DNA from 4 places in the Shewanella sp. 6_MG-2023 genome. Region 1 is predicted to be linked to each of the others. Evidence: predicted binding sites of a transcription regulator. Region 1 holds the regulator's gene; each other region holds the start of a gene.
What was found. The regulator sigma-54, encoded in region 1, starts transcription at its own class of promoters, with help from an activator protein. The targets are predictions, from matches to a motif close to GTTGGCACGNNNNTNGNNT.
Positions count from the first base shown of each region.

Region 2: fliE (flagellar hook-basal body complex protein FliE) is a predicted target of sigma-54. The motif match lies at 3,850-3,868, and genes of this name have one in related genera.
Region 3: flgF (flagellar basal-body rod protein FlgF) is a predicted target of sigma-54. The motif match lies at 6,314-6,332, and genes of this name have one in related genera.
Region 4: Q4533_RS14690 (TorF family putative porin) is a predicted target of sigma-54. The motif match lies at 4,449-4,467, and genes of this name have one in related genera.

Region 1 covers NZ_JAUOQU010000014.1:51,752-59,620, reverse strand. The annotation lists gene mgtE (magnesium transporter) at 1-1,276, opposite strand, end outside; gene Q4533_RS10110 (HPr family phosphocarrier protein) at 1,475-1,747, opposite strand; gene rapZ (RNase adapter RapZ) at 1,773-2,621, opposite strand; gene ptsN (PTS IIA-like nitrogen regulatory protein PtsN) at 2,618-3,061, opposite strand; gene hpf (ribosome hibernation promoting factor) at 3,064-3,351, opposite strand; gene Q4533_RS10090 (RNA polymerase factor sigma-54) at 3,375-4,859, opposite strand; gene lptB (LPS export ABC transporter ATP-binding protein) at 4,994-5,725, opposite strand; gene lptA (lipopolysaccharide transport periplasmic protein LptA) at 5,725-6,435, opposite strand; gene lptC (LPS export ABC transporter periplasmic protein LptC) at 6,422-6,982, opposite strand; gene kdsC (3-deoxy-manno-octulosonate-8-phosphatase KdsC) at 6,979-7,545, opposite strand; gene Q4533_RS10065 (KpsF/GutQ family sugar-phosphate isomerase) at 7,547-7,869, opposite strand, start outside.
Region 2 covers NZ_JAUOQU010000007.1:69,751-77,619, forward strand. The annotation lists gene Q4533_RS06105 (sigma-54 dependent transcriptional regulator) at 1-1,029, shown strand, start outside; gene Q4533_RS06110 (PAS domain-containing sensor histidine kinase) at 1,182-2,357, shown strand; gene Q4533_RS06115 (sigma-54 dependent transcriptional regulator) at 2,350-3,693, shown strand; gene fliE (flagellar hook-basal body complex protein FliE) at 3,922-4,263, shown strand; gene fliF (flagellar basal-body MS-ring/collar protein FliF) at 4,318-6,012, shown strand; gene fliG (flagellar motor switch protein FliG) at 6,002-7,045, shown strand; gene fliH (flagellar assembly protein FliH) at 7,090-7,869, shown strand, end outside.
Region 3 covers NZ_JAUOQU010000007.1:50,246-58,114, forward strand. The annotation lists gene flgA (flagellar basal body P-ring formation chaperone FlgA) at 1-698, opposite strand, end outside; gene Q4533_RS06010 (chemotaxis protein CheV) at 1,018-1,938, shown strand; gene Q4533_RS06015 (protein-glutamate O-methyltransferase CheR) at 2,080-2,919, shown strand; gene flgB (flagellar basal body rod protein FlgB) at 3,063-3,461, shown strand; gene flgC (flagellar basal body rod protein FlgC) at 3,464-3,880, shown strand; gene flgD (flagellar hook assembly protein FlgD) at 3,905-4,702, shown strand; gene flgE (flagellar hook protein FlgE) at 4,778-6,142, shown strand; gene flgF (flagellar basal-body rod protein FlgF) at 6,380-7,123, shown strand; gene flgG (flagellar basal-body rod protein FlgG) at 7,135-7,869, shown strand, end outside.
Region 4 covers NZ_JAUOQU010000025.1:57,712-65,580, reverse strand. The annotation lists gene Q4533_RS14710 (c-type cytochrome) at 1-632, shown strand, start outside; gene Q4533_RS14705 (cysteine-rich CWC family protein) at 745-1,002, shown strand; gene Q4533_RS14700 (sodium:alanine symporter family protein) at 1,306-2,673, shown strand; gene Q4533_RS14695 (PA3496 family putative envelope integrity protein) at 3,192-3,368, opposite strand; gene Q4533_RS14690 (TorF family putative porin) at 3,673-4,362, opposite strand; gene Q4533_RS14685 (HU family DNA-binding protein) at 4,652-4,924, opposite strand; gene Q4533_RS14680 (response regulator) at 5,166-5,963, opposite strand; gene Q4533_RS14675 (hypothetical protein) at 6,051-6,437, opposite strand; gene Q4533_RS14670 (DUF4240 domain-containing protein) at 6,541-7,050, shown strand; gene Q4533_RS14665 (hypothetical protein) at 7,145-7,480, opposite strand; gene Q4533_RS14660 (DUF3016 domain-containing protein) at 7,838-7,869, shown strand, end outside.

The sequences.
Region 1 (7,869 bases):
ATGCCGGATCGATATTGAGTTTTTTAAGTATGAGCGGAATACTGGCCCCCGCTAGTCCGGCAACGGTCATGTTAATGAGCATCGCGCCGCCAATGAGACCGCCCAGTGCCATATCACCTTTCCATAGCCACACTGCAAAGAAGACCAGTACCGACCACATGAGGCCATTAAGAAAACCAATGGCTAATTCTTTACCGATAAGCCAACGGGAGTTACTTTGGCCAATATGACCCAAGGCTATACCACGAATAACCAGAGCTAAGGTTTGATTGCCTGCCACACCGCCCATACTAGGGACAATAGTCATTAAAATCGCGATGGTGGCAAATTGCTCTAACGTGCCTTCAAACATATTACTTACTGATGCAGCAAGTAAGGCGGCAAACAAGTTAATGGTAAGCCATAGCGAGCGTCTGAAGGTGCTTTTCATTACGGGGCCAAAGGTATCTTCATCGTCATCCATACCCGCCATCCCCATCATTGAGTGTTCGGCGTCTTCACGAATAACATCGACCACATCATCAATGGTAATACGGCCTAATAATTTTTGTGCTTCATCTACCACTGGGGCCGAAATCCAGTCATGGCGTTCAAATAATTGCGCCACTTCATTATCAGGCATGTCCACAGGGATGCTTTCTAATTCAGGATCCATGATGCTGCGAATGGTTGAATTAGGATCACAGGTGAGTAGATCGGCAAGGCGCACCCCACCAAGCACATGATCGTTGCGATCAACCACATATAAGGTATCTGTGGTATCGGGTAAGTTGCCGCGCTGGCGCAAATAGCGTAATACCACATCAATATTAACGTCAGGACGCAAAGTGACCGTATCTGTATTCATGATACTGCCAGCGGTGTCATCAGGGTATGACAGTGCTTGTTCGACGCGATGGCGGTCTTGACTGCTCATGGATTGCAGTACTTTTTTATAAACAGCATCTGGCAAACTTCTTAAGATGTAAGCCAAGTCATCGGTATCCATCCCAGAGGTGGCTTGGGCTACTTTTTCTGGGGTCATAGCGCTGATGAGTGAATCTTTTAACTCTTCACCGAGTTCTTCTAGGATTTCACCCGCTTGCTCATGATCAATCAGTTGCCATAACACTTGACGAGTTTTCGGCGGTGATGATTCAAGAATTAATGCGACATCGGAGGCGGCCATGTCATGAAGCATATTTCTGACATGAACAAACATACCGCTACCTAATGCTTGTGTAAGCTGATTAAGACGTTGTTCGGTCAGTTCGCTGTCGATGACTTCAATACCCATTGGCTACTCCTGAAAAGACGATGATGAAATGTTAACTTAACTCACCGGAAAGAATGAAGAAATTTCTAATATCTGATGGCTTGATGCGCAATTCATAAATACGCTAATACTGCTTGGTGGTGTGTTGAGTATAGCTAATAAAATAATGGTAAAGGTGAGTCGCTGTGTTTCCTTGGAGATGTTACTGGGCGCAGGCGGTTAGCTTTCTTCGTCAAATTTATCGTTGATTAACTTGCATACGGCCTCAAGGGCTTTTTCTGCATCACGGCCTTGAGCTTCAACAGTAATGATTTTACCAATGCCACTTTCTAACATTAATAACCCCAATACACTGGCAGCACTGGCTTGTTTCTCACCTTGGATAAGGGTGATAGTTGCGTCAAACTCGGTAGCTAAAATTGCCAATTTAGTCGCCGCTCGCGCATGCAAGCCTAGCTTGTTACTGATGGTAATTTGCTTTGAATAGGCCACCGTTTTGGCTGGCGATGTGGTTAGCTTATTCAATGCCAAGCTCTCTATGGCGGGCGCTGACTTTGTGCTTAGAGTTGTTGAAACGTTTAGCGAGCTGATCGGCAATATAAACCGAACGGTGCTGACCGCCAGTACAACCAATGGCAATGGTCAGGTAGCTGCGGTTATTACGCTCTAAATGTGGCATCCAAGTGTCAAAAAGGTTTTCAATTTGCCAGATAAACTTATTCACCAAAGGCTGTCGCTCTAAGAACTCTTGCACGGGCGCATCTAGGCCTGTGTAGGGCCTTAACTCAAGCTCCCAGTGCGGATTCGGTAAAAAGCGCACATCAAACATAAAGTCTGCTTCAGCCGGCATGCCATGCTTAAAGCCAAATGACTCAAAATGTACCACTAATTCTTTATCAACACTGCCTAGCAAGATTTGCCGAACATGATCGCTCAATTCGTAGATATTAGTTTGCGAGGTGTCGATATAGTGATCAACCATTTTGGCTATGGGTTCGAGTAACCGCCCCTCAAGCTTAATGGCTTCTTGTAACGAAATTTGATTCTTAGACAGTGGGTGTAATCGGCGGGTCTCACTAAAACGCTTCAGTAACACTTTATCGTTGGCGTTTAAAAAGAAACTGGTAATGCTGGTATCGTCAGACAGTAAAGCAATTTGCTCTTTGAGTACTTTGCCTTGCTCTTCGATATTACGCACATCGACGCTAATGGCGACAAGCTCGTTACTATCTTTAAGCTGTTCAAGCAGGCTGCCAATCAGTGGCAGTGGCAGGTTATCAACACAGTAATAACCTAAATCTTCAAGCACTCTCAGTGCGACTGATTTTCCTGAACCTGAACGTCCCGATACGATGACAAGTTTCATGCAGTAATAACCTGATAAAGTTCTGTAGCGTCATGACTCTTTCGAAGTCGTTTAAGTATCAATTTATCACTGAGTTTCTCTGCCATGCTAGATAATGTGCTTAGGTGTTGCTGGCACTGATCTGCAGGTACAAGAAGCGCAAATAAAATATCTACAGGTTGCTTGTCTATGGCATCAAAGGCGATTGGCTCTTCGCATTTGATTAAAATAGCAATGGGTTCTTCGATATTATCTAAGCGCCCATGTGGAATTGCTATGCCATTTCCTATACCTGTACTGCCCATTTTTTCACGCGCTATTAGACTTTCAAAAATAGCCTGTGAAGAAAGGGTTGGGTACTGGGCAGCCATTAAATTGCTGATTAATTCCAGTACCTTTTTCTTACTGCCCGGAGTGGCACAGGTAGTGCACGCCGGCTGCAGGATGGTACGAAGTTCCATCGTTAATGCTTAGTGAGTTTCTCTTTATGTTTAATTACCTGACGGTCTAGCTTATCTATCAGGGCGTCTATTGCCACATACATATCAGCGTTACGCGATACAGCAAACACTTCACCGCCTTTTAGGTGCAGTTTGGCTTCGGCAATCTGTTGTAGCTTTTGAACATCGAGCACAACGTGAACATTATTGATCTGTTCGAAGTGTCGTTCAAGCTTTGAAAATTTTGTTTGCACGTATTCCCGTAAAGATTGAGTTATTTCAATATGGTTTCCAGTCAGGTTAATTTGCATAGGTCATCCTCCAATAACAAAAGTTATAAGCTTTTGCGTTGGTTTGAGGGAGGGATGAGCATTGCCTCTCGATATTTGGCTATCGTACGTCGAGCAACGTTAATCCCTTGTTCAGCCAATAGTGTCGCCATTTTACTATCACTAAGAGGCTTTTTCGGGTTTTCTGCAGCTACGAGCTTTTTAATAAATGCGCGAATTGCTGTAGAAGAGCATTCTCCACCATCATCGGTACTTACATGGCTTGAGAAAAAATATTTTAGTTCAAAAAGTCCACGGGGGGTATGCATGTATTTTTGGGTCGTGACCCGTGAAATGGTCGACTCGTGCATTTCAACCGCTTCAGCAATATCATTGAGCACCATCGGCTTCATGGCTTCTTCACCGAACTCAAAGAAACCTTGCTGAAATTGTACGATACAGTTAGCCACTTTTAGTAAGGTTTCATTACGGCTATCGATGCTTTTGATAAACCATTTAGCTTCTTGTAAATGACCACGAATAAATTGGCTGTCAGCTTGGCTTGAACCGCCTTTGGCCATAGCTGCATATTGCTGATTAACGCCAATTTTAGGCATGTTATCGGGATTTAGCTCGACCACCCAGCGACCATTCTTTTTAAGTACAGTAACATCAGGAATGACGTACTCATCTTTAATGGGGGTAATTTGCAAGCCTGGACGTGGATTGAGCGTTTGAATAAATTCAATGGCTTCACGTAAATCATCTTCTTTAAGCTTGGTTTTACGCATCAGTAACCTAAAGTCACGACCGGCGATTAAATCAAGATGATCTTTAATCAGTAACTTAACATTATCTATGCAAGGAATTTCATTAGGGTATTGGCCTAATTGAATTAATAGACACTCACTTAAATCTCGCGCTGCAATGCCGACGGGATCGAAGTGTTGTACCCGTTTAAGTACAGCTTCAACTTCATCGAGTTCGATATCGTCAGTGCCTAAGGATTGCAAAATGTCTTCAACGCTCTGGGTGAGGTAACCGCGCTCATCAATGGCATCAATAATGGCGGTTGCAATCACTAAGTCATTTTCAGAAAAGGGAGTGAGGTTTTTTTGCCATTCAAGATGCTCATACAAGCCTTCACTGGTTTCGCCTTGAAACGGCATATCATTACCGCTCGATACTGCGCCAGAGCCAGAAGTCGGCGAGGCGGTATACACCTCATCCCATGTGGTATCCATAGGGAGTTCTTCAGGCATAGAATCTTTAGTGAGCGATTCAGTGGTATCAACCGTTGAGGTGTCTTTTTCTATGGTGACTTGGCTATTATCACTAAAATCGGTGTCAGTTTGCAGGGCGTTTTCTTTTACGGGCTCTTTGGCTTTAGTGAATTCGTCTTCAAGCTCTAATAGCGGGTTTGAATCAAGTGCTTGTTGAATTTCTTGCTGTAGCTCCAATGAGGAAAGTTGCAATAAGCGAATCGCTTGTTGCAACTGTGGGGTCATGGTTAAGTGTTGACCCATTTTGAGTTGGAGTGAGGCTTTCATGTACCGCTTGTCCCTAATTGAATTACATCATCGCGACGAACAGTGTGGGCGCTAGTTTATGATCCTAGAAAAATAGACTAGATTAAGGTTTGTTGTTGGCCGCGAATGCCATACTAAAAACTGAATAGTGCTAACTATAGCTTGAATTGTTCACCTAAGTATACCGACCTAACTTGCTGATTGACTAAGATCTCAGCAGGTGTTCCTTCAGCAATCAAGTTTCCGTGACTCACAATATATGCTCGCTCACACACATCAAGTGTTTCACGGACATTATGGTCGGTAATTAGCACCCCTAAACCACGGCTTTTAAGTTGTTGAATAATTTTCTTGATGTCGATTACTGAGATAGGATCTACCCCTGCAAAAGGTTCATCTAATAAAATAAACTTAGGATTTGCCGCTAATGCGCGTGCAATTTCAACTCGGCGACGCTCGCCTCCCGATAACGCCATACCTTGGCTATCACGGATATGAGTTATGTTAAATTCTTCTAATAAATGTTCCAGTTCTTCAATGCGCTGCTCATTTGATAAGCTTTTGCGAGTTTGAAGCACTGCCATTATATTATCGTGTACTGTGAGCTTACGAAAAATACTGGCTTCTTGAGGTAAGTAGCCAATGCCTTTTCGGGCGCGCAAATGCATTGGATCTGCGGTTAAATCATCTTCATCGATCAGAATGCGGCCCTTATCACTTTTGACTAGGCCTACGACCATATAAAAGGTGGTGGTTTTACCCGCACCATTAGGGCCAAGTAAGCCAACAATTTGGCCGGTTTTTACCGTCAGGCTGACATCTTTTACTACCTGGCGACTTTTATAACTCTTAGCGAGATTTTCAGCGGTTAACGTAATTTGGGTCATTAGTCATTTTGCTCAGCTGCTGGGGCTGACAATGTCGCCTGCGCCTCAGCGTTAAGTGATTCAGTTACTTCGGGTGTTTCAGTTGAGTTCACAGCCTCTACAGCAGATAAATTGTTGTTTTCAATTATAGCTGGTGGCGTGTCATCACCGGGTTTAGCGCTGTCTGGTAAATGTGGTTGCTCATCTTTTTTCTTTTCAGAATCAATCAAGTCTGGGTGACTTTCTGGTTGAAAAATAGTGATAACCCGATCTTCACCAGTACCGGTGCTTTCAGCAATTAACTGCTGCTTTTCAATGTTGTAGCTAATTAGGTTACCAGTAACCTGGCTGCCAGCTTGGTCCAATTTAGCATTACCCGTTAAGGTTAAAATGCTAGTGGCAAGCTCATATTTAATTTCATCGGCACTGGCAGTACCAATACGGCCATCATCTAACTCTTGGGAAAATGTCGCAGGGTTACCTGTGGCAACCATGGTTTTTTGGGTGCCGCTTTCGGTGCCAAATGCGCGTAATTCGTCGGCATTAATGTTAATCGACCCTTGAGTCACATTAACTGGGCCATAGAAGATGACCTGATTGTTTTTTATGTCAGCTTTTTGGCTCACAGCTGCGACTTTAAGCTCTTGCTGTAAATCGCCTTCTTTTGCATAGGCGCTGGCAATACTGACTACACTGAGTAGTGAGGCAATCAAAAGTTTACTTTGCTTCATACGTTCCTTCTACTTGACTTAAAAGTTCAAGTTCTTGAGCATTTAAATCAGCATACAGGCCTAAACCTTGTATATTAAAATCTGACCCAGTAACAAAAATTTGTCTATCTGAGGTCAAAATCATGGTGTTCATATCGAGTGCCAACATGGTGGTTGTCAAAGATTGTAATGGCTCGTCGATGTTTATTGCATCAATAATAACATTATTTTCTAAAACTACTTTGCCTGTTTCATTATTCAGCTTGCCTAAATCTGCGCTTAATTGCCATTCGGCTTCACCATTTTCAGGATAAATAAGGTAGACAGGCTCAGTAAACATGGTTTCATTACTTTGCTGAAAGTGCTCCATGTATTTCGCTGAGACTCGGCTTTGCACTAAACCTTGCTCATTAAATTCAGTGGTGCGTAAGTCATTGGCGATAAAATCAGGGCGAGCAGGGGCAGGCAATTTACTTGCCTCCATCTGACTACGTTTAATTTGTACTTGCCAATAAAGGACTAAGGCTGCGCCAAAAAATCCGATAATAGCGAAGGTCACTCGGCTCATATACTCATTCCGTGGGCATTTTCAAACTTATCTTGGCTAAGTAATAGCAAATCGGTGAGTTCACGTAATGCGCCATTTCCGCCGTTAATGGTGGTGGTCATATGGCAATGTTGTTTAACATAAGGATGGCCATCAGCCACACAAACTGCAAGGCCAACCTGTTTCATCACAGGTAAGTCAACCATGTCATCACCAATATAGGCGACTTCATCTGGGCTAACGCCATAGGTATCTAACAGGCTTTGGTAAGGGACTAGTTTATCATCAACACCTTGATAAATATGAGTGACACCTAAAGCGGTCATTCTATTTTCCACAATGGCAGATTTACGCCCGGTTATCACAGCAACATGAATATTACTGGTTAAAATAGAGCGAATGCCATAACCATCACGGGTATGAAATGCTTTTAACTCTTCCCCTGCATTACTTAAATAAATACGGCCATCGGAAAATACCCCATCGACATCGCAAATAAGCAGCTTAATTTTTTTGGCTTTTTGCCAAACATCATCAGAGATTGGGCCGTAAAAACCTTGGTGCAGTGTTTCGTGTAATGACATGTTAAATGACTCCAGCTTTAACCATATCGAGCATGTTAAGTGCGCCGACTGGGCGTTGGTTCTCGTCTACGACAATTAAACCGTTAATACTTTTTTCTTCCATAATCTGTAATGCTTGCGCGGCTAAAATACCTGGGCTGATGGTAATGCAGTTGGTTGTCATTACATCGGCAATAGCGGTAGTACGAAGGTTCACTTCAGCATCGATGACGCGGCGTAAATCACCGTCAGTAAAGATCCCGACTAGCTTGTCTGCATTATCGATCACTGCAGTCATACCTAAACCTTTATTTGAGATCTCATATAGGGTTTCAGTAATGCAGA
Region 2 (7,869 bases), on a different contig from region 1:
GGCCGCAGTGAAGGTATTGCCAATGTCAGACACCTTATTAGCCAAGTGGCCAGCTCTGACGCAACCGTGCTGGTACTGGGTCAGTCTGGCACCGGTAAAGAAGTGGTAGCCCGTAATATTCATTACATGTCTGATCGCCGCGATGGACCATTTATCCCGGTCAACTGTGGTGCTATTCCGCCTGAGTTATTGGAAAGTGAACTATTTGGCCATGAAAAGGGCTCATTTACTGGGGCGATTTCAACCCGTAAAGGCCGCTTTGAATTAGCTGAAAATGGCACGCTGTTTCTTGATGAAATCGGCGACATGCCACTGCAAATGCAAGTAAAGTTACTGCGGGTATTGCAAGAAAAAGTATTCGAACGTGTCGGTGGTTCTAAAACCATCAATACCGATGTACGCATTGTTGCGGCCACTCACCGTGACTTAGAAACCATGATCAGCGAAAATGAATTTCGAGAAGATTTATATTATCGTTTGAATGTGTTTCCAATAGAAATGCCTTCATTAAGTGAGCGCAGTGATGATGTGCCATTATTATTGCAAGAGCTTGTGAGCCGTGTTTTTAACGAAGGCCGCGGTAAAATCCGCTTTACCCAGCGCGCAATCGAATCATTAAAGGCCCATAATTGGTCTGGTAATGTCCGCGAACTGTCGAATTTAGTCGAGCGTTTAACGATTTTATTCCCTGGTGGCTTGGTTGATGTGAATGACTTACCAAGAAAATATCGTTATATCGATGTGCCAGAATATTGTGTTGAAGTCAGTGAAGAGCAGCAAGAGCGTGATGCATTAGCATCTATCTTCAGTGATGAGGAACCCATAGAGCTACCTGATACCCGCTTTCCAAGTGAATTACCGCCTGAAGGGGTAAACCTTAAGGATTTATTGGCAGAGCTTGAAATTGACATGATCCGCCAAGCGTTAGAGCAACAAGATAACGTGGTTGCCAGAGCCGCTGAAATGTTAGGCATACGCCGAACCACCTTGGTTGAAAAAATGCGTAAGTATGGCATGGGTAAGGATTAAATTACTCACGAGTATAAGTTCTTTAATTAATTGAAAAAGAAAAGAAAGCATGCCTTATGGCATGCTTTTTTGTTTTCAGAAATATAAATGTTCTGAAACTGGCATACCTCATGCATTAGCTTGTGAAAAGTTATTATTTTGACGGAGTGACCATGTATTCAGCGCAATCACTAGTAGAACAGCCGCAGTATTGTGATAGCTACAAACTAGCCGAGCCTGCAGCAATTGTCAGCGAGGCGCCAGCAGCGCCAATTACACTGCGTCAATCAGTGAACCTCGATCTGCAAGCTGAAACATCACGTCCGCAAAAGGCAGCTAATATGTCTAATCAAATGGCGCATATTCTTCAAGCTATGCCTTCAGGTGTAGTGATTATCAATGGTGACGGTATTGTGACCTTGGCCAACCCAGTCGCAACTGACTTATTAGGCCGGCCGCTGCAAGGGGCCAAGTGGTTTGACATTATTAACCGCGCTTTTTCACCCCAAGATGATGACGGTTATGAAGTGTCACTAAAAGATGGCCGCCGAGTAAAGCTGGCGATTACTCCGCTGTCGCCAGAGCCTGGGCAGTTAATTGTGTTAACTGACTTAACTGAAACCCGCTTATTACAGAAAAACCTCTCTCATTTACAGCGCTTATCAGCACTGGGCAAAATGGTGGCAACCTTGGCGCATCAGGTCAGAACGCCGTTATCGGCCGCGATGTTATATGCATCAAACCTTGCTAGCCCTAAATTAAATGATACGGCTAAAAAGCGTTTTCAAGGCAAGTTAGTCGATAGGCTTAATGAGCTAGAGCGTCAAGTTAATGACATGCTACTGATGGCAAGAAACAAACAAGATGGCGCCGCAGAGTCGACATCTACTGCAGATATTATTGAGCCTGTGCTGGCAAATTGTGAGCCCATTGTTGAAAACAAACAGTGTAAATTACACTTTATTGATCAAACCGATAAACACATTATGGCTAACACGAATGCCTTAAGCTCGGCGATTAACAATCTGGTGATGAACAGCCTAGAGGCCAATGCCACAGAAATTCAGATTGTGACTGGCGAAGATGAACACGGCATTAATATCGATGTGATTGATAACGGTAAGGGTTTATCAAAAGAGATGCAGCAACAAGTATTGGAGCCTTTTTTTACCACTAAAAGCCAAGGGACAGGCCTAGGCTTAGCGGTAGTGCAAACCGTGGTGAGAAATCATGGCGGCAGATTACAGGTGACATCGCAGCCCCACAAAGGCAGCTTAATTCGACTATCATTTCCTATGGCTAAAGACACGGAACAAGCCAAAAAAATAGTGGAGGGATCCCATGAGTGAAGCCAAGTTACTGTTAGTTGAAGATGATGCCGCGCTGCGTGAAGCCTTACTTGATACCTTGATGTTAGCCCAATATGACTGCGTTGATGTGGGCTCTGCAGAAGAGGCCATTATTGCCATGAAAACCACGACGTTTGATATGGTTATCAGTGATGTGCAAATGGAAGGTATTGGCGGGCTAGGGCTATTAAACTATTTACAGCAAAACCATAGTAAAGTCCCCATTTTATTAATGACCGCTTTTGCCACCATTGACAGTGCGGTTAGCGCCATAAAACTTGGTGCGGCGGATTATCTGGCTAAACCTTTTGCGCCTGAAGTGTTGTTAAATCAGGTATCTCGCTACTTACCCCTTAAACAAAATTTAGGTCAACCTGTGGTCGCCGATGACAAAAGCTTGGCGCTACTGAATATTGCCCAGCGGGTGGCAAGCTCTGATGCCTCAGTGATGATCATGGGGCCAAGTGGATCGGGCAAAGAAGTGCTAGCACGTTATATTCATCAAAACAGCCCTCGAGCAGAAAAACCTTTTATCGCCATTAATTGCGCAGCAATACCTGAAAATATGCTTGAAGCCACCTTATTTGGCTATGAAAAAGGCGCTTTTACAGGCGCTTATCAGGCATGCCCTGGAAAATTTGAACAGGCTCAAGGCGGCACCATATTGCTTGATGAAATTTCTGAGATGGAGCTAGGGCTGCAAGCCAAATTGTTGCGAGTACTGCAAGAGCGTGAAGTTGAGCGTTTAGGTGGCCGTAAAACCATAGCCCTTGATGTGAGGGTACTTGCCACTTCAAACCGTGATTTAAAGTCCATGGCAACATCGGGCGCATTTCGAGAAGATTTATATTACCGCATTAATGTATTTCCACTAACCTGGCCGGCATTAAACCAACGACCGGCTGATATTTTACCCTTAGCAAGGCACTTGCTGGTTAAGCATGCTAAGGCATTTAATGTCTCACCAGTGCCAGAGTTAGATGAGATAGCTTGTCGTCGTTTATTGGCTTATCGCTGGCCAGGTAATGTCCGTGAGCTGGATAATGTTATTCAGCGCACCTTGATACTGAATAATGGCGAGGAGATAACTGGCGCGGATATTATTCTTGAAGCTGAAGATGTTACTTTGAGCCCCAATGAGCAACCCGTGGCCGCTGCTGAAACGGATGGGCTTGGGGGCGAACTGCAGGCTCAAGAGCATGTGATTATTTTGGAAACCTTAAATCTATGTAATGGTAGCCGTAAAGACGTAGCTGAGAAGCTGGGAATTAGCGCCAGAACATTGCGCTATAAAATGGCTAAAATGCGTGACTTGGGTATTCAAGTCCCTGCTTAAATATCGACGTTTAGTTCATCTTTATACTTAACTCTAAATTCTAAAATATTAGCTTAACCGCTTTGATGATACTAAAGCGGTTCTATTTTGTGTATTTTTCACCCTTTCAAGTTGTTTTTAAGCTCTTTTCATGGGCTTAAGTGTATTTAAGCTATTGTTGGCATCCTACTTGCTAATTCTATTGTAACTGTTTTTAAGTCGTCAAATATCCGACGAATGGAGTTTACAATGCAGATTAGTTCAAATCCTTTTTTACAAGAAATGCAATCCTTAAAGGGTGAGATTTCGCCTAATCTTGGCTTACCTATTCAAGCGGATATGATTCAAAAAGTCGGTAATACTTCTGGTGCTGACTTTGGCCAATTGTTATCTCAAGCGGTTGGTGGCGTGGCTGATTTACAATCAAACTCAGCTAATTTAGCCACCCGATTAGAGATGGGCGATAGCACTGTGACCTTATCTGATACCGTGATTGCCCGTGAAAAAGCCGGGGTTGCATTTGAAGCAACGGTGCAAGTGAGAAACAAACTTGTAGAAGCGTATAAAGAAATTATGAGTATGCCTGTTTAGGCTTTTGTTAATAGTATTGTTGTTGATATTCTGGTATTGAAGTAGGTAAATATTGTGAGCACAGATCTAGTATTAGATTCAGATAAAGTCGATAGCACAGGGATTCAGCAGGAAAATAAACCTGGCTTGAAAAGCTCGTTTGGTAGTGCTGACTTTATGCGTCAAATCACTATGATATTGGCTTTAGCTGTATGTCTTGTGCTGGCAGTATTTATGATTATTTGGGCGCAAGAGCCTGAATATAGGCCGTTAGGGCAAATGGAAACTGCTGAAATGATCCAAGTATTGGACGTTTTAGATAAGAATAAAATTGCCTATAAAATCTCCGGCGATGTAGTCAGTATTCCTGAAAACAAATATCAAAATGTCAAACTGCTGCTGGGCCGTGCAGGCGTTGAAGCCAGTAGTCAACCAACCGATTATTTAAGCCAAGACAGCGGTTTTGGTGTTAGTCAGCGCATGGAGCAAGCCCGCCTAAAACAAAGCCAAGAAGTTAATTTAGCCAGAGTGATAGAAGAGCTAAAAAGTATTAGCCGCGCCAAAGTGATATTAGCTATTCCCAAAGAAAATGTGTTTGCCCGTAATAAATCTAAACCTAGCGCTACCGTAGTTGTGAGCGTTCGTCGTGGTAGCCTTGGCCAAGAAGAAATTGACTCTATCGTTGATATTGTCGCCTCAGCAGTACAAGGCTTAGAGCCAAGCCGGGTGACAGTGACCGATTCAAATGGCCGCCTGCTAAATTCAGGTAGCCAAGATGGCGCCTCCTCAAGAGCCCGCCGCGAGCTTGAATTAGTGCAACATCAAGAAGCAGAATATCGTAACAAAATCGATTCGATATTAATGCCTATTCTAGGCCCTGAAAACTTCACTTCTCAAGTGGATGTCAACATGGACTTCACCGCGATTGAGCAAACCGCGAAACGATTTTCGCCTGATTTACCCGCTGTACGCAGTGAAATGACCATAGAGCGTAATTCAAGCGGTCAATCAATGGGTGGCATTCCAGGGGCATTAACCAATCAGCCTCCTATGGATTCAGATATTCCACAAGAAGCAGGCGCAGAGCAAACTACAGCGGTTAATGGCAATAGCCATCGAGAAGCAACCCGTAATTTTGAACTTGATACCACCATCAGCCATACCCGCCAGCAAGTGGGTGTGGTGCGCAGAGTCAGTGTGTCGGTGGCCATTGATTATAAACCGGGACCAGCTGATGAAAGTGGCATAGTGACCCGCATTCCGCGCACCGAACAAGAGCTAACCAATATTCGTCGCTTACTTGAAGGGGCGATGGGCTTTACCAGTCAACGTGGTGATAGCTTAGAAGTGGTCACAGTACCGTTTATGAACCAGCTTATTGAAGAGCTGCCCGCCGCTGAAATGTGGGAGCAGCCTTGGTTTTGGCGCGCGGTGAGATTGGTGTTAGGGGCGTTTTTAGTCTTAGTGCTGATTTTGTTTGTGATTCGCCCTATGTTAAATCGTTTGTTTAATAACGACGAAGTCGAGATGCCCGAAGAGCCGCGCTTAGGTCATGAATTGGCTGAGATTGAAGATCAGTATGCCGCCGATACCTTGGGTATGCTCAATAGCCAACAAGCAGATTATAGCTATGCCGATGATGGCTCGATTCAAATACCAAACCTGCATAAAGATGATGATATGATTAAGTCGATTAGGGCATTAGTGGCTAATGAACCTGAACTTTCTACCCAAGTAATTAAGAGTTGGTTACAAGAAGATGGCAAATAATACCCTGGCAGCACCCGTAGGCGAACAGCCTAGTCTTGAAGAGCTGAGTGGCATTGATAAAACTGCTATTTTGTTACTGAGCTTAAGTGAAGCAGATGCCGCCTCAATCTTAAAGCACTTAGAGCCAAAACAAGTGCAAAAAGTCGGTATGGCCATGGCCGCCATGCAAGACTTTGGTCAAGAGAAAGTCATTGGGGTGCATAAGCTGTTTTTGGAAGAGATTCAGAAGTTTTCTTCCATTGGCTTTAACAGTGAAGAGTTTGTCCGCAAAGCATTAACTGCGGCCCTAGGTGAAGACAAAGCCGGTAATTTGATTGAACAAATTATTATGGGCAGTGGCGCTAAAGGCTTAGATTCGCTTAAGTGGATGGATGCACGCCAAGTGGCGACCATTATTCAAAACGAGCATCCACAAATCCAAACTATTGTTTTATCTTATTTAGAACCTGATCAAGCGGCTGAAATCTTCAGTCAGTTCCCTGAAAATACCCGTTTAGATTTAATGATGCGCATTGCTAACTTAGAAGAAGTTCAACCAGCAGCTTTGCAAGAATTAAACGACATCATGGAAAAACAATTTGCCGGACAAGGCGGCGCACAAGCTGCGAAAATGGGCGGCTTGAAAGCGGCGGCCAATATCATGAACTTCCTTGATACGGGTGTTGAAGGCCAGATCATGGAAACCATGCGTGAATCTGATGAAGAAATGGCGCAGCAAATTCAAGATCTGATGTTTGTGTTTGAAAACTTAATTGATGTAGATGATCGCGGTATTCAAGCTTTGCTGCGTGAAGTTCAACAAGATGTGCTAATGAAAGCATTAAAAGGTGCTGATGATCAGTTATCTGACAAAATTATTGGTAATATGTCTAAGCGAGCAGGTGAGCTATTACGTGATGATCTTGAAGCCATGGGGCCGATAAGGATCAGTGAAGTGGAAATGGCTCAAAAAGAGATCCTTGCGATTGCGCGTCGATTAAGTGACAGCGGCGAAATTATGCTCGGTGGCGGCGGTGGTGATGAGTTCCTATAGTCCGATTTAAGCCGATTTTATAACGAGGTACAACCAGAGCAATCATGACTAAAGCTAATAACAATAATAACCTAACAGAAGTTGATGAAGATTTTAGCCATTGGCAATTACCGGATGTTTCCCAACAAAAAACTGACACTGGCTCAAATTTATTTGGCCAACTAGGACGTCAAAATTCCCAGCCTGTTGCTGAAGACAAGCCCCTTTTACCGCCTACCATGGCTGAAATAGAGCAAATTCGAGTTGAAGCTGAACAAGAAGGTTTTGAGCAAGGCCAGCTTGATGGGCTAGCGAAAGGCACGGAGCAAGGTCGGCTTGAAGGTTTAGAGCAAGGTCACGCTGAAGGCTTTAGCCAAGGAGAACAACAAGGTTATGAAGTGGGTTTAGCCAAAGCTAATGAGATGCTTGAGCGTTTATCTGGCTTAGTTGAGCAATTTGAGCAACCCTTATTAGTGCTTGATGCTGAAATTGAAGCTGAGCTATTACAGCTATCCATTAATCTGACCAAATCCATCGTCGGTAATGAATTACAAACTCATCCTGAACATATTTTATCTGTACTGCGTCAAGGGGTAGATTCGTTACCGATTAAAAAACAACAAGTCACTCTGAGGTTTAGCCCAGATGATGCTGCACTTGTTAATCAATTATACAGTGAAGCGCAATTAGCTAAGAATCGTTGGGAAATTGAAGCTGATCCATCTCTTAAAAACGGTGACTGCATCATTCACAGCGAGCGCTCCAGTGTCGACTTACGAGTTGAAGCGCGTATGAGTCAAGCTCTTAGTGGCTTGCAGCAACAGGTCGCAGCGATTCAGGCCAAT
Region 3 (7,869 bases), on a different contig from region 1:
ACTTCAACTTCGCCAACGCCTGTGACAATGACATCTAATCGCCTGTTAGAATTGCTATTTCTGACTCTAATAGCATCGCCAATATTACCATCTCTTAGTGCTTCTCCGGCAGTTTTTATTTCAAATGCGTTTGTTTTAGCATAAATAGATACCGAATCTCCTTTGCAAACAAAGCATAAATTATTGTTTAGCAAAGGCGCTTTAGCTGACACACGCCTTTTTGAGCGGGTACCGAGTAATTGTGAGATCTCAGAAAAAAACTGCCCGCGGATACTGTGTTGGTCAACATAGTTAATTGCCACATTATCTGCTGTGATTAACTCACCTTTTTCAATAATTCCCAATGCTGTCACCACTGGATACATAACCTCAACTTTAACCGAGATAAACATTTGCCATGGGTAGTCATAGTCAGGGCTGATACAGCTAATTTTGACTGTGTTGGTGCGGCTAATTTCGCGGTCACTGGCCATTTCAACACTAATGGGTGGCAAACATCTTGGCGGTGTTAATCGGCCATCAAGATTTTGCGGGCTAATGTTGATCACCGCATTGGGCTTTTTAGCAATTTTTTTTGCTACTACCTCTTTAGCTAATTCAGTAATGGTCGATAGAGAGTAAGTTATGGTGGCATCTTCACTGGCGTTAACCGGTAAAGATAAAAAAATAATGATCAATAGTAGAATGTTTTTCTTCATAATATTCTAACTAGCTTGATTGGCCAGGTTACCTCTAAACTTCAATTTTAATTAGCAATGATAAGGCTAAACATTCTCAATGTTATCTTTGTCAGAAGTTTGACTTTTTTCATTGAAATCGTCGCTTAAATGCGATGTGACCACAATCAAGCAAAAACTATGCCTATAGCTAAATTTAAGCGCTAAACCAGCAAATTGGCATAAATTACTGTGTTACAATTTGCGAAAATGGTTTTACTGTCGCTTTAAAACACTGATTAACAGTGAACTCTAATAATAAATCCCACTAGGGAAAGCATTCATAAAACAAGGCAGGGTTATGTCGAGCATTCTTGATTCAGTTAATAAACGTACCCAACTGGTAGGCCAAAATAGACTGGAGTTACTGCTTTTTAAACTTAATGGTCGCCAACGTTTCGGTATCAACGTTTTTAAAGTAAAAGAAGTATTACAGTGTCCGCCACTGACAAAGTTACCCCGTTTAAGCCCAATGATTAAAGGCATTGCTCACATTCGGGGCTCGACTATTTCAGTGATTGATTTAAGTGCGGCAACTGGTGGCCGTCCGTTGGCATCGACTGAAAATTGCTTCATCATTATTGCTGAGTATAACCGCAGTATTCAGGGCTTTTTGGTTAGCTCAGTAGAGCGCATTATTAATATGAATTGGGAATCAATTATGCCACCGCCACAAGGGGCTGGGCGCAACTCTTATTTAACTGCAGTAACCGAAATCGAAGGTGAATTGGTTGAGATTTTAGATGTTGAAAAAATTCTTGATGAAATATCACCAGTAAAAACGGAATTAAGCCAAGCTGCCAGTGATGCTATTACCATTGATAAAGAGCAGCATTACCATATTATGGTGATTGATGACTCTGCAGTTGCTCGTAAGCAAATTATCCGTTCATTATCGTCATTGAACCTGCAAATTGACACTGCTATTGATGGTAAAGATGCCTTAGAGAAATTAAAAGCGATTGCCACTGAGATGGATAATGTTGCCGATGAAATTCCACTGATTATTTCAGACATTGAAATGCCAGAAATGGATGGCTATACCTTAACGGCGGAAATTCGCGACGATCCAAAACTTAAAGATATTAAAGTGGTGCTGCATACTTCATTAAGTGGCGTGTTTAATCAGGCCATGGTTGAAAAGGTCGGCGCAAACGACTTTATCGCTAAGTTTAATCCCGATGAGTTAGCGTCAGCGGTCAACAAACATCTCATTTTATAATAATTCAATCTACAACCTAGGGCTGATGATTCACCATAGGTTGTAGATTTCACGTTTGTTACCAAGTGCTCGGTAACCAAACAAAGCGGCGGCTTTAGATTGCAAACAATGTAAAGCGCCTCTTTAAAATAGGATGTAAAAGTGCCGAACAAATCACTTGCTGAAGCAGAATATAATCAGTTTAAGCTTTTTTTAGAGCAACACAGTGGCATTGTATTAGGTGACAACAAGCAATATTTAGTAAAAAGTCGCTTAGCGCCTTTAATGGGCAAGCATGATTTGCCCTCATTATCGGAAGTGGTTAAGCGCTCAATGAAGCCAATGGAGCGGCATTTACGGGCGGAAGTGATTGACGCGATGACCACAAATGAAACTCTGTGGTTTAGAGACAAATACCCGTTTGAATTACTTCATGATGCTTTATTACCTGAATATAGCCGCTTAGGTCGGCCGTTAAAAATATGGTCAGCCGCTTGCTCGTCAGGGCAGGAGCCCTATTCATTGGCAATGACTATTTTAGAGTATCAGCAGCGTAAGCCGGGGGCATTGCCTGGTAGCGCGACGATCCAAGCCACCGATTTATCACCTTCAATGCTAGCGCGTTGTAAAAAGGCCGAATATGACAGCTTAGCCTTAGCCCGTGGGCTATCAGATGAGCGAAAGCGACAATTTTTTGAGCCAATGCCGTCAGGTCATATGAAAGTGAAAGATAATGTTCAGCGGTTAGTGAATTTTAGAAGTCATAACCTGCTTGAAAGTTATAGCTTATTGGGTAAGTTCGATATTATCTTTTGTCGTAATGTGTTGATTTATTTTTCTCCAGAGGCAAAAGCTAAAATTTTGCGGCAATTTGCTGCCGCCCTTAATCCCAATGGGATTTTATTTTTAGGGGCGTCAGAATCTATCTCAGGTTTATCTGATGAATTTACGATGGTGCGTTGTAACCCAGGGATTTACTATCAAAAGAAAAATATATTGTAAGTTTATGAATTAATATGTTTTTAGTTAATAAAATGCCGACTTACGTCGGCATTTTTCATTTTTATCCTTTCTCATCTTAAAACCGCAATATTTTGGCATAAGGTTTGCTTTGTTAGTGACAGTTAGCTGATGGAGGCAATTTTATGGCGATTAATTTTGAAAATGGTTTAGGGGTACATCAATACTCGTTGGGCATACGTGCTCAAAGGGCTGAAGTGCTATCTAGTAATATCGCCAATGCCAATACCCCGGGTTACAAAGCCCGTGATGTAGACTTTGCCTCTGCCATGAATAGCGCCCGCTCTCATCAGCAAGGGCTGCAAATGAGTCAAACAACTGACAAGCACTTTGACCTTAAAGCGTTAAGCCAAGAGCATGTGCAGTTTCGGGTGCCAAATCAGCCAGACACAGGTGACGGTAATACGGTGGATATGCAAGAAGAGCAATCTGCATTTATGCAAAACTCTTTGGAATATCAAATGTCACTGGGCTTTCTTGAAAGTAAGTTTTCTGGCATGCGTAAAGCCATTAGAGGTGATTAATTATGAGTCTTTTTAATATTTTTAATGTGTCAGGCTCGGGTATGTCTGCGCAATCGGTGCGCTTAAATACCACCGCCAGTAATATTGCTAATGCCAACACAGTATCAAGCAGTGTCGGTGAGACCTATAGAGCTCGTCATCCTATTTTTGAGGCTGAAATGGCCAAAGCCAGTCATCAGCAAAATAGTTCTCATAGTGTCAGTGTTAAAGGCGTTGTAGAAAGCGATAAACCGTTATTAAAAGAATTCTCACCTAATCATCCAATGGCTGATAACGATGGGTTTATTTATAAACCCAATGTCAATGTGATGGAAGAAATGGCCGATATGATTTCTGCTTCTCGGTCATATCAAATGAATGTTCAAGTGGCTGATGCCGCCAAATCAATGTTGCAGCAAACGCTTCGTATGGGTAAGTAATATGAATTTAGTTGGAGGTAAACAATGAGCCTCGTTAATCCTTACAGTAGTCAGTCATTACCGCAGTTGCAGACGTCTACCACGGCTTCCACCGTCTCCACTAATTCAGTGGCGACAAACTCACAAACTACACAGGTATCAGACAGTAGCTTTTTAGATAGCCTAACTGCTGCGCAATCAGCTAGCACCACCGAAACTGGTGAAGCTAAAAGCCAAGAGCTAACCCAATCGGATTTCTTTGCGCTTTTGAGTCAACAGCTGTCAATGCAGGACCCGTTTAAACCTGTTGAAAACGATCAGATGATCGCACAAATGGCGTCCTTCGCGACCGTTGATGGTATTGCCAACTTAAATGCTGAAATTTTGAATTTGAACAGTGTGATGAGCTCAAGTCAGGCATTACAAGCCTCGGGCTTAGTGGGGCAAAAGGTGCTCATTCCATCAGATATTGGCCATGTCTCAGAAGAAAACCCAGTCATTAACGGTGTCATTAGTACGCCACAGCCAATCGATACCATTACCGTCACCATTGAAGACGAGTCAGGCCAAGTGATTAAAACCTTTGAGGTTGATGGCTCTGCAGGCGGCAACATTGATGTCAGCTGGGATGGCCTTGATAAAGATGGCGAACCCGTAGAAGAAGGCATGTATGCCATTAAAGCTAACGGTAAAGTTGATGGCAACGCCGAAGATTTAGCGGTTTCAACTTATGCCCATGTCACTAGTGTGTCTTTAGGCAGTGTCGCCAGCGGTCCGATCCTTAACCTCAGAGGCCTAGGTGGTATTCAATTGTCTGATGTACTGGCAGTGGCAGAAAGTTAATAACACAAACAATAATAAGCTGCCAGAAATCTGGCAGCCACACAGAACCTAATTTAAAGCGCTAAGAGGTGATTTATGTCGTTTAATATTGCATTGAGTGGTATCGCAGCTGCTCAAAAAGATCTCAACACCACGGCTAATAACATTGCCAACGTCAATACCATTGGTTTTAAAGAGTCTCGCGCTGAATTTGCCGATGTTTATGCTAATTCAATTTTTTCAAATGGTAATACCGCAGTGGGCGGCGGCGCAACCACAACTCACGTAGCGCAACAGTTTCAGCAAGGTAGCTTACTGTTTACCAACAACTCCTTAGATATGGCTATTAGTGGCGGTGGTTTCTTTGTTACTTCATCTGAAGCGGGCAGCCAAGATCATGCATTCACCCGTGCAGGTGCATTTAAAGTAAACTCAGAAAGTTTTATGACAGATTCAGCCGGTAACTATTTACAGGGTTTCCCTGTGGATGCTGATGGTAATTCGACTTCAGTGAGTTTAACCACCACCCAACCGATTAAAATCCCCGATACTGCAGGTAGCCCAGTGAAAACCGGTAACGTTGGTTTTCAAATGAACCTCAATGTTGGTGATGAAGAACTTGATCCAGCAAACTTTGATCCAGATGACGCAGATACTTACAATAACTCAACCTCAGTAACTATCTATGATTCACTTGGTGAGGCTCATATCTTGACCACTTATTTTGTTAAACCAGAAGGTGGTTCCCATACTGGTGAGAATAACTGGGTTGCCTTTTATGCTGTTGATGGCAAGCAAGTGGATATTGATGCGCCAACGGGTGGTTCATTCCCAACAGATACTACTGGTGATGGTATTGCTGATTCAACTGGTACCGCTGAAAACGCATCCGGCTGGAAAGGCTCAGTACTTACATTTAATGATGCCGGAACTTATACAGGATCTGATCCTGCGGTAGTGTCTACGGTTGAACTAGGTAGTAATGGCGCAGGTGTTATCGGCACCGGCGCTGACGGCTCGCAAAAGGTGAACATCGATTTTAATAATCCTACTCAATACGCCTCACCGTTTGAAGTGACAGAGTTAACCCAAGATGGCACCACAGTCGGGCGCTTAACCAATGTCGGTGTCGGCGATGACGGTTTAGTAACAGCCAGTTACAGTAACGGTTCAACCGTGCCATTAGCTCGGGTAGCATTAGTACGCTTTTCTAATGAGCAAGGCTTAACTCAAGTAGGTAATACCTCTTGGAAAGCCAGCTTAGACTCAGGCCCAGCACTAGCAGGTGAGGCCAATAGCGGCACTTTTGGTAGTATTCGCTCGTCAGCACTTGAGCAATCAAATGTTGATTTAACCACCGAGCTGGTGGATTTGATTTCAGCTCAACGTAACTTCCAAGCCAACTCACGTACCCTTGAAGTGAACAATACCCTTAACCAAACGGTATTGCAGATCCGCTAATTAATCTCGCGCTTTAGTAAAGAGTTGCCGCCATGGCAACTCTTTGCCTTATTGTTCACCTCATTCTTCACCTCGTTACTACAGCCATTAACCTGCCCAATATTGCTTATCTTGTAAATTTCCCCGCTGTTTATAACTGCAAATTTCATCTAAAACTCAAACCCTTAATTTTTTGGCACGTTGATTGCTAGTTCTGTGTATATCTTTTGTTATGAAGAAAGTTTGACGGAGCGGTAAATGGACAAATTACTTTATGTTGCCATGAGCGGCGCTAAGCAGAATATGAATGCTTTGGCGGTGCGAGCCAACAATTTAGCTAATGTGAATACTGACGGCTTTAGAGCTGATTTGGTTCAAGCACGCTCTATGCAAGCTTTTGGCGAAGGTTTACCGACTCGTGTTTTTGCAATGACAGAAAGCCCCGGGCATAACTTTGACTCAGGCCCACTTAAAACCACAGGTCGTGATTTAGATATTGCCGTTAAAGATAAAGGCTGGATAGCTGTGCAAGCTGCTGATGGCGGTGAAGCCTATACCCGTTCAGGCAGTCTAAATTTTGACACTACCGGCTTACTCACTAATGCGCGTGGCAATCCGATTATGGGGGAGGCTGGGCCAATTGTGCTGCCACTGCCGGTTGAAAAAGTGCAAATCTCCCCTGACGGTATTATCTCGGTTAGACCCCAAGGCGCCACAGCCGACATAGTCGAAGAAGTTGCGCGGATTAAATTGGTTAACCCCAACAACGCCGACATGATGCGCGGTGAGGATGGCTTGTTTCGTTTAACCACAGGGCAAAACATCCCTAATGATCCCAATGTTCAAGTTGAAAGTGGCGCAGTTGAAGGCAGTAATGTCAATGCGGTATCTGAAATGGTGGCGCTAATTGATATTCAGCGCCAATACGAAATGCAAGTGAAGATGATGAAAAACGCCGAAGATCTTGATCGCGCCTCGTCAGCTTTAATGAGAATTAGTTAGGAGTAATTATTATGCATCCTGCTTTATGGATCAGTAAAACCGGCCTAGATGCCCAACAAACCGACATTTCGGTTATTTCTAACAACGTGGCCAACGCCAGTACCATTGGCTATAAAAAAAGCCGCGCAGTGTTTGAAGATTTGCTTTATCAAACCGTTAACCAAGCGGGCGGCGTCAGTGCTGATAACACCAAACTACCTAATGGCTTAAACCTCGGTGCGGGTACCAAAGTGGTTGCCACGCAAAAGATGTTTACCCAAGGCAATATGTTAACCACAGACAATGCCTTAGATCTAATGATTGAAGGTCCAGGCTTTTTTGAAGTTGAAATGCCAGATGGCACCGCAGCTTATACCCGTAACGGCCAATTTAGCCTAGATGAAAATGGCCAAATTGTGACCCCAGGTTCGGGTTATGTCATCCAGCCTGCCATCACCATTCCTGATGATGCCACTTCAATCACAGTGTCATCTGAAGGTGAAGTTTCAGTGAAACTTTCAGGTGCTACAGAAAATACCGTCATTGGTCAGTTAGCCATGAGCGACTTTATTAATCCATCAGGGTTAGACCCACTAGGGCAAAACCTTTACACCGAAACCGGTGCCAGTGGCACGCCGATTCAGGGCACGGCTTCATTGGATGGTTTAGGGGCTATTCGTCAAGGGGCGCTTGAAACGTCAAATGTTAACGTGACTGAAGAACTGGTTAACTTGATCCAAAGTCAACGTAATTACGAAATGAACTCG
Region 4 (7,869 bases), on a different contig from region 1:
GTAAGGAACTTGTGGCTATCTCAGCTTATTCTTATTGGCTAGCCATGAGCGGTTTACTGAATCAATTTAATCTCGATAGCAAAGTAGCAGAGTTGAGTGATGTAGAACTGGTAAAAGGTGGCAATAGAGAAGAGTTCCCAATTCCAGCTGCAGTGAAAGCTAAATGGGATCAAAAAGCCTTAACTTCACTTGCTGGCCGAGGTTTTCCCAAGTTAGAAGCGCCAGAACAAGCTTATTCAACTGAGCGAGGCGAAATAGTTTATCAAACCCATTGTCAGGCTTGTCATGGCGTTGATGGTCAAGGCATTAAAATGGCTAATGTGAGCGCTTTACCGCCATTATGGGGGCCGCAAAGCTACAACTGGGGCGCAGGGATGCATAGAGTGAACACTGCAGCTAATTTTATCTATGAGAATATGCCGCTGGGTAAAAGTATTCAGCTAACAGTGCAGCAGGCTTGGGATGTGGCAGCTTTTGTTAATGCCCATGAAAGGCCGCAAGATCCGCGTTTTAAAGGAGACCTGCCACAAACCCAAAAAAGTTATCATCAACATGATGGCTTTTATGGCAAGCAGCAGCTTGGTAATGTTTTAGGCGCCGAAGCTTATCCAAATTTTCCTGTTAATAAGTAGGACTTTAACCAGTTTCAAGCTTATGCTTTTAAGCTACAATCGTTAAGGCATAGCCTTATCTCATAAAGCATTTTATGGAAATTAAACCAGTTAACGAAACAAAGTGAACCAGATGAAAGATGTAGAAATATATTCACCAAACCAAGCAAATGAACCATTAGTATCTGAGGCACAAGACGCGATTTTTGAGCCATTAGCGTGCCCCGTTTGCCAGCAGGTTAATCAATGCGCGGTTAGTGCGGGTAAACCGATTGAAGACTGCTGGTGTTTAAGCGCTTCAGCTAAAGCTGTGATCAGTGACAAGCTGCGCACAGAGTTAAAGGGCAAAGCCTGCGTCTGTCAAAGCTGCTATCAAAAACTGTCCCAGTGAAGGCCTTAATGACTGCTTATTCAGGGTGTTTAGGCTAGGTTGTAATGGTTCAATAAGATTTAAGCGCTAATTTAGTTAGCGCTTTTTTTATAATTAAATTAATTTAATTGGCTGATAAAAAACTGTTATTTGCTGATTTGTTCGGTTTGAATCGTACCGATGTTTCCAATTTAGTGCCAATGAAGGTAATCTGAAATTCACGCACTGATGTATTAGTAGTGTGAACGCAGTAACCGTAAAAATAACGTTTAGTGATAACGATTAATAATAACTATAAATATTTAACTCATTATGAGGTTTTCAATGGAAGGATTAACGGCATTTATTAATGCAGTAAACAGCATCGTTTGGGGCGTACCCATGTTGGTGATGATTTTAGGAGTGGGATTATTTTTATCTATCGGATTAAAATTAATGCCAATCCTAAAATTAGGCACTGGTTTTAAACTGCTGTGGTCGGGTCGAGCAACCGACAGTGATAGCACTGATAAAGGTGAAATTAGTCCTTTTAATGCGCTAATGACATCGCTCTCAGCCACCATAGGAACAGGTAATATTGCTGGTGTGGCTACCGCTATTTTTATTGGTGGGCCAGGGGCATTATTTTGGATGTGGTGCACCGCATTAGTGGGTATGGCGACCAAATTTGCCGAAGCGGTATTGGCAGTTAAGTATCGTGAAAAAGACAGTAATGGCAATCACGTCGGTGGACCGATGTATTACATTAAAAATGGCTTAGGCAGCAAATGGGCCTGGTTAGGGACAGCGTTTGCGATACTGGGCTCTATTGCCGGTTTTGGGATCGGTAATACCGTGCAAACTAACTCAGTGGCAGATGCCATGAGTGCTAACTTTGGCGTGCCGAGCTGGGTTACTGGTTTAGTCTTAATGGTACTCGTCGGTGCAGTACTCATGGGCGGTATTAAACGTATTGCAGAAGTTGCTGGTAAACTCGTGCCGTTAATGACCCTGTTTTATATTGCCGCGGGTTTAGCTGTTTTAGTGGTATATGCAGACCAAATTCCTGCAGCATTTGAATTAATTATTCACAGTGCGTTTAACCCAGTTGCTGCTCAAGGCGGTTTTGCTGGCGCAGCTGTTTGGGCTGCGATTCGTTTTGGTGTCGCCCGTGGTGTGTTCTCCAATGAAGCGGGCTTAGGTAGTGCGCCCATTGCTCACGCTGCAGCGCAAACCAATGATCCGGTAAAGCAAGGCTTAGTGGCCATGCTAGGTACATTCATTGATACCATCATTGTGTGCTCTATTACTGGTTTAGCGATTATTGTTTCCGGTGCTTGGACATCAGGTGAGAACGGCGCAGCACTAACTTCATATGCATTTTCACATGCACTGCCCATGGGTAATTATATTGTGGCGGTAGCACTTGCTGTGTTTGCCTTCACGACTATTCTAGGGTGGAGTTTTTATAGTGAGAAGTGTGTTCAATACTTGCTTGGCGATAAAGCGGTAAAACCATTTCGTTTAATATGGACCCTTGTGGTACCCATAGGCGCCGTGAGTTCATTAGAGTTTATTTGGCTGTTGGCTGACACGCTTAATGCAATGATGGCCATTCCTAACTTAATTGCGCTAGTCCTATTAAGTCCTGTGGTCTTTGGTTTAACCCGAGAGTATTTTGCCAAGCAAAAAGCTAAGGCATTAGAGAGCTAATAACGCTGTTGATGAATGATGAAGGCATACACGGGGAGTGTATGCCTTTACTGAGAAGGAATATTATCGATGAAACTTTCAAACCAAATATTTCCATTGAGTTTTTTGCTTATGGCTCGTCGGTGGCTGTAATGGTATCTCTATAAGAACCAATGCTGATAAATATATTACTAATCAAGCGATTGCCTCAACGGTTGAAATCTATCAGCCTAGTGAATTGTATAACCATGACAATGAACCGCTAGGTGAGGTGGTGACGACTTATTGCGCTAACAAACCTGAAGTAATAGAGGTTGGTTTCACCAGTATCAGCATGCTGAAAAAAGAATTAAAAGTGCAAACCCAACAAAGGGGTGGTAATGCACTCATTATCACAGACTGCGGCAAAAAGATTTACCCAGCCTGTTCAATTTATTTAGAGTGCAATGGTCTTGCATACTTATTAAAGTCTTAATCTTAAAGTGAAGCTTTAAGCTTATAAAAACTATTGGCCTGATGAGCCCGGACAAGGAACTGGGTTAAAAGAAGTCATCTTCCCCTAAGCTTTTTCGCAATTCAGCTTGTTCTAGATAATCATCTAAGCGGCGTTTAACCTGCCTTTTACGTTCAATAATTTCAGCGGAGCGTTGATTTTTTGGTGAAACCATTGCCTCGATTTCAGTATCATTTGGGATAGTCTCAGTAATATTAGCCATCACTTTATCCTCACATGGGTGGTACTCGTAAAGCATAATTAATGGCTTTACATAAACGGTAATCACAGCCTGAACGGCTTGAAACCGTGAGCACAATATTGCTACTTTATTGCTGAGCAATAATTTGCTAGGCAGCAGAAAAATAACCTCATAATTTGAATGTAGCAGCTAATAAAAAAAATGCGCACTTCTGTGGTGAGGATTTTGAGGCTCAGAGCAATAAAAAACGCCACCCTAAGGTGACGTTTTTTGATTTTTTAATAATTTAGATTAAATAGCTAACATCATTTAATACTTTTGATGGTTATAGATCGAAGCTATATGAGTAACCAAGAACAATTTTAGCATCATCATCTTCTAAATCAGTATCTGTTGCCATGAACGAGATAGTACCGAAATCAGTATCAGTGCTTAGTGATACGTTGTACTCAGAATAGCTATCAGTGCCGTACCAGCTGGTGATTACATCACCGTTTGAGTAACCATAATGGAAACCCAGTGACACTTTTTCAGTTAATGGGAAAGTCAGGTTAGCTTGAGCATACATCATATCTTTTGAATCTAATGGGCTTTCAGCAATATCATCACCGCCATTGACTGTGTAAGAGTATGCGACATCTAACCATTTCCACGCGAGACCAACTGTTACTTCACCAAAATCAACACTGCCCGGTGAATCTGGGTAAGCGTAATAAAGGTAGTTAATGTCGTAGCTTAAGTCTTCTGTAATGTCACCACCGAAACCGGCATACACATCAAGCTCATAAGAGGTGCCGTCACCAAAATCTACATTTGATGCCCAACCACCGACATAGAAACCTGACTCATGGCCATAATCAATGCCCCCCTGAACCGCAGCACCACTAGTTTGTGACACACCACGCCAAATATAGTCTGACGTCGCGCCAATATTACCCGTGACTTCAGCTAAAGCTGTAGTGCTTAAAAGTAAACCTGTTGATAGCGCAATAGCTTGATACAGAGATTTTTTCATTTTCATTCCCTCAAAGTTTTATTATTCAATTAGCATCTTGCATAAAGTCGGGTCGACGCTAAATGTTGTTTTATCTGAGGTACGTGTTGCTAATGATGTGCCATGTTTATAAAGTTAAATTAATCAATAGCTTAAAAATTACTGCACATTTATGTTGCATTTATGTTGCCACTCAATGATGCGTAGTTGCACTTTAATTGTGCAGTTTAAGTGTTGTTTTTACTTATTTATGCAAAAAAAAGACATAAAAAAACCTCCAAAAAAGGAGGTTTTATCGTTTTAGCGGTTTTTAGTTAACACTATTTTTTAGCGTTTTACCTGCTTTAAACTTAGGTACTGTTGCTTCAGCAATTTGGATCTCTTGGCCGGTTTGTGGGTTACGACCTGTACGTGCAGCACGAACTGATGTTTCGAAAGAACCAAAACCTACGATAGAAATCTTGTCGCCGTTTTTCATGGCTTCAGTTACCGCTTCTTCAAAAGACTTTAGTGCACGACCCGCTTCAGCTTTTGTTAACTCAGCATTTTCTGCAATTTTTGCAATTAATTCACTTTTGTTCATGTTGTATTCTCTGCTTTCCATAGATGTATTTATTTAGAACTAGATTAACATGCCATAAGCCATAAGGCTTTGAAAGCATTTTATCTGATAAATGTGCTGCTATATTGCTAATAAGTAACTTTTTAGTGATCTAGTTAGCTTAAACTCGGCTGAGTGAATTAACTGCTTCTGCCGTTTTTATCAAGTTTATTGATTTGTTGCTGCTCATTTTGAACTTTGGCCTACAAAAATTTGTTAGCTATCAATCTTCTAACAGTTGATACAGGAGTTGCTTCACTAACTTAGGTTCAAAGGGTTTATCACATAGCGCATTAACACCTGCGCTTGATACGTTGCTTAGGTGGGTATCGTTAGCTTCTGATGACACCATCAAAATCGGCACATGAGACTGCTGGCTTTGGTGGCGTATATATTGGGTCAATGCCAGTCCATCAACACTTGGCATATTGTAATCGGTGATTACTAAATCAAACATTTGCTGTTGCATTAATTCGATAGCTTCAGCGCCATCAGTTGCCTCGCTTATCATCCGAATACCTAAATTAGTAATAGTTCGTTTGATAATGTTTCGCGCCATGCGGCTATCATCAACCACTAAAGTGCGAATATCCTGAACATCAAAATGGCTTAGGTCCAGTTCGTCATTACTGATTAAATCAATAGTGGAATTCAGTGCTGTGGCCAAATGATCGGCATCGAAAGGCTTAGGTAAAATCGCGACGGCTCCAGATTGCCTAAATATTTCCAGTTGCTCACGGCGACATTCACTGGATACCAACATAAATTGAATATCTTGATAGTCAGAGTTTTGTTTAATAAAACTGAGTAGTTCAGTCGCTTCACCGTCAGTAAAGTGTAAAGCGCTGACAATAAGATCTGGCGTGTGTCGAACAATAATCTCTTTAGCTTGAGCAAGATTAGCGGCGGTTTGTATGCTATGTACGCCTTCTTGTTGCAGGCGTGAAATAATTATTTTTCTCTGAACATCAGATGGTTCAACTAGCAAAATGGATAATTCACTGGGCGATAAATGGCTCATTATATAGCTTCTTATTATTCGATCTGAGTTTTATGGGCGCATGTTAACTTATGCTAAGGGATGAATATAGTCAGCAGGGCGCCTTTGTTAACTTTTGGGCTTCAAATAAATCGTTGTTTCTTTACAAAATGCCACCCAGTATTGAAACACCAGCAGTGAAAATAGTACCGCAGCAATGGCAGGAATAGGGATATTAAAGCCATTGAACACCACTTTTACATCTTCAGGAGTGATTTGATAGGCGATAATAGCAGTGGTAGACAGTGCTAATATCGCTAAGGTTTGAATGGCTAAATATACCTTTAAGGCAATGCTGGCCCAGTGTGTTCGCATTAATAAGCCAACCAACACAGGGATAACGCCGATACTGAATAAATCTATACTTTGAATGCTATAAGAGCGCCAAAGGGCCACAATAGACAGTAACACGTACAATGCAATTAATAGGGTTAATCTTAACGGTGGTTTATTCATAGTATTATTATCATTATTGGAACTATGTGAGTGGTCATGTGGTGTAGAATAGCGTGAGTAGAGATAGTTTGTGAAAACGTTTTTTAAGAAATTAGGATAAGTAATGACTGAGGCGGAATTTTGGTCTTTGGTGACCCGTAGCCATCCTGAGCAATCAGAGCAAGCGTGCCATGATCAATTAGTGGAAAAATTGTCGGCGCTCGATGATGCTGACTTAGCGGCTTTTGATAAGATATTTGGCCAACAAATGCGCCGCAGTTACCGCTGGGATATTTGGGGCGCAGCTTACATTGTTACTGGCTGTGATTCAGATTATGGCTTTGTGGAGTTTCGAGGGTTTATTTTATCCTTAGGTGAGACCTGGTATAACAAGATTATTGCTAACCCCGACTGTTTGGGCGAGCTTGAGTTATGGCCAACAAAAGATGACTATGCTTATCCCTTTATTGAAGATTATGATTTGATTGCCGGAAAAATCTATGAAGACCGCTGCGGTGAAGAGCTGCCTTTTGTACCCTCTGGTCAGCATACTCCTCAAGGTAAAAAGTTCAGTACCAAGAAAAAAGATCTCCGTAAAAACTATCCTTTATTAAGCCAGCGTTTTCCATTTTAAATATCGCTGAAAGTTAATTAAGCATCCACAAAAAATGCAGCTTTATAGCTGCATTTTTAGTGTAATCGAGATGTAAGCCTGTCAATCGGCAGACTTAGCTACTGCAAGTTTCTGATTGAATATCAAACTCTAAACCGTATTTAGCGCAGGCTTGAGTCATAAACTTGTGTGCAGCGGTTTGTAACTGCTGATCAAGGTTTTTCTCTAATTCAGCATTAAACTCTTGCTCAGCGACTTGTATATGCTGGTTCATTAACTGCTGGTGTTGTTTTATCGCTTCGGCGCCTTTTGAATCGATATCAAATTGATGGGCAAAGCTTGAAGATGACACCAGCATGGCGATAAAAACTGTCGCTGCGAGAGCGATAGGCTTAATCATCTTATTGCTGGTAGTTGTGCCGATTGCTGTATTGGTTTCGATGTTATTCATATTAACTCCAGTATTGATACGTTAATTGCTATTAGCGCTGAATCCTTGAGCGATATATATGTCCAAATTTTATTCGTTGGTCAGTCTTTCGCGATATTCACCTTGATATTGTTAAGGGAAATAAGGCGCTAGTACTTGTTGAGAGACACATTAACCTATTTTTACTGAATGATTACTGAACAGTTAGTTTGTTATTTGAGCAGATTTTGGGTTGGTCGGTATTAATCTCTATCAAATGTTGTTTCAGCAAGTATTGCTAGAGTAGGTTAAGCTTATATTCAGGTAACTGCTTGTATAATCCGACAAGTATAGAATTGTTGATTTTTTAAACACTAGGTTCATAGCTAGGGGAAAATGATGAAAATGAAATATTTACTATTAGCAGGTGC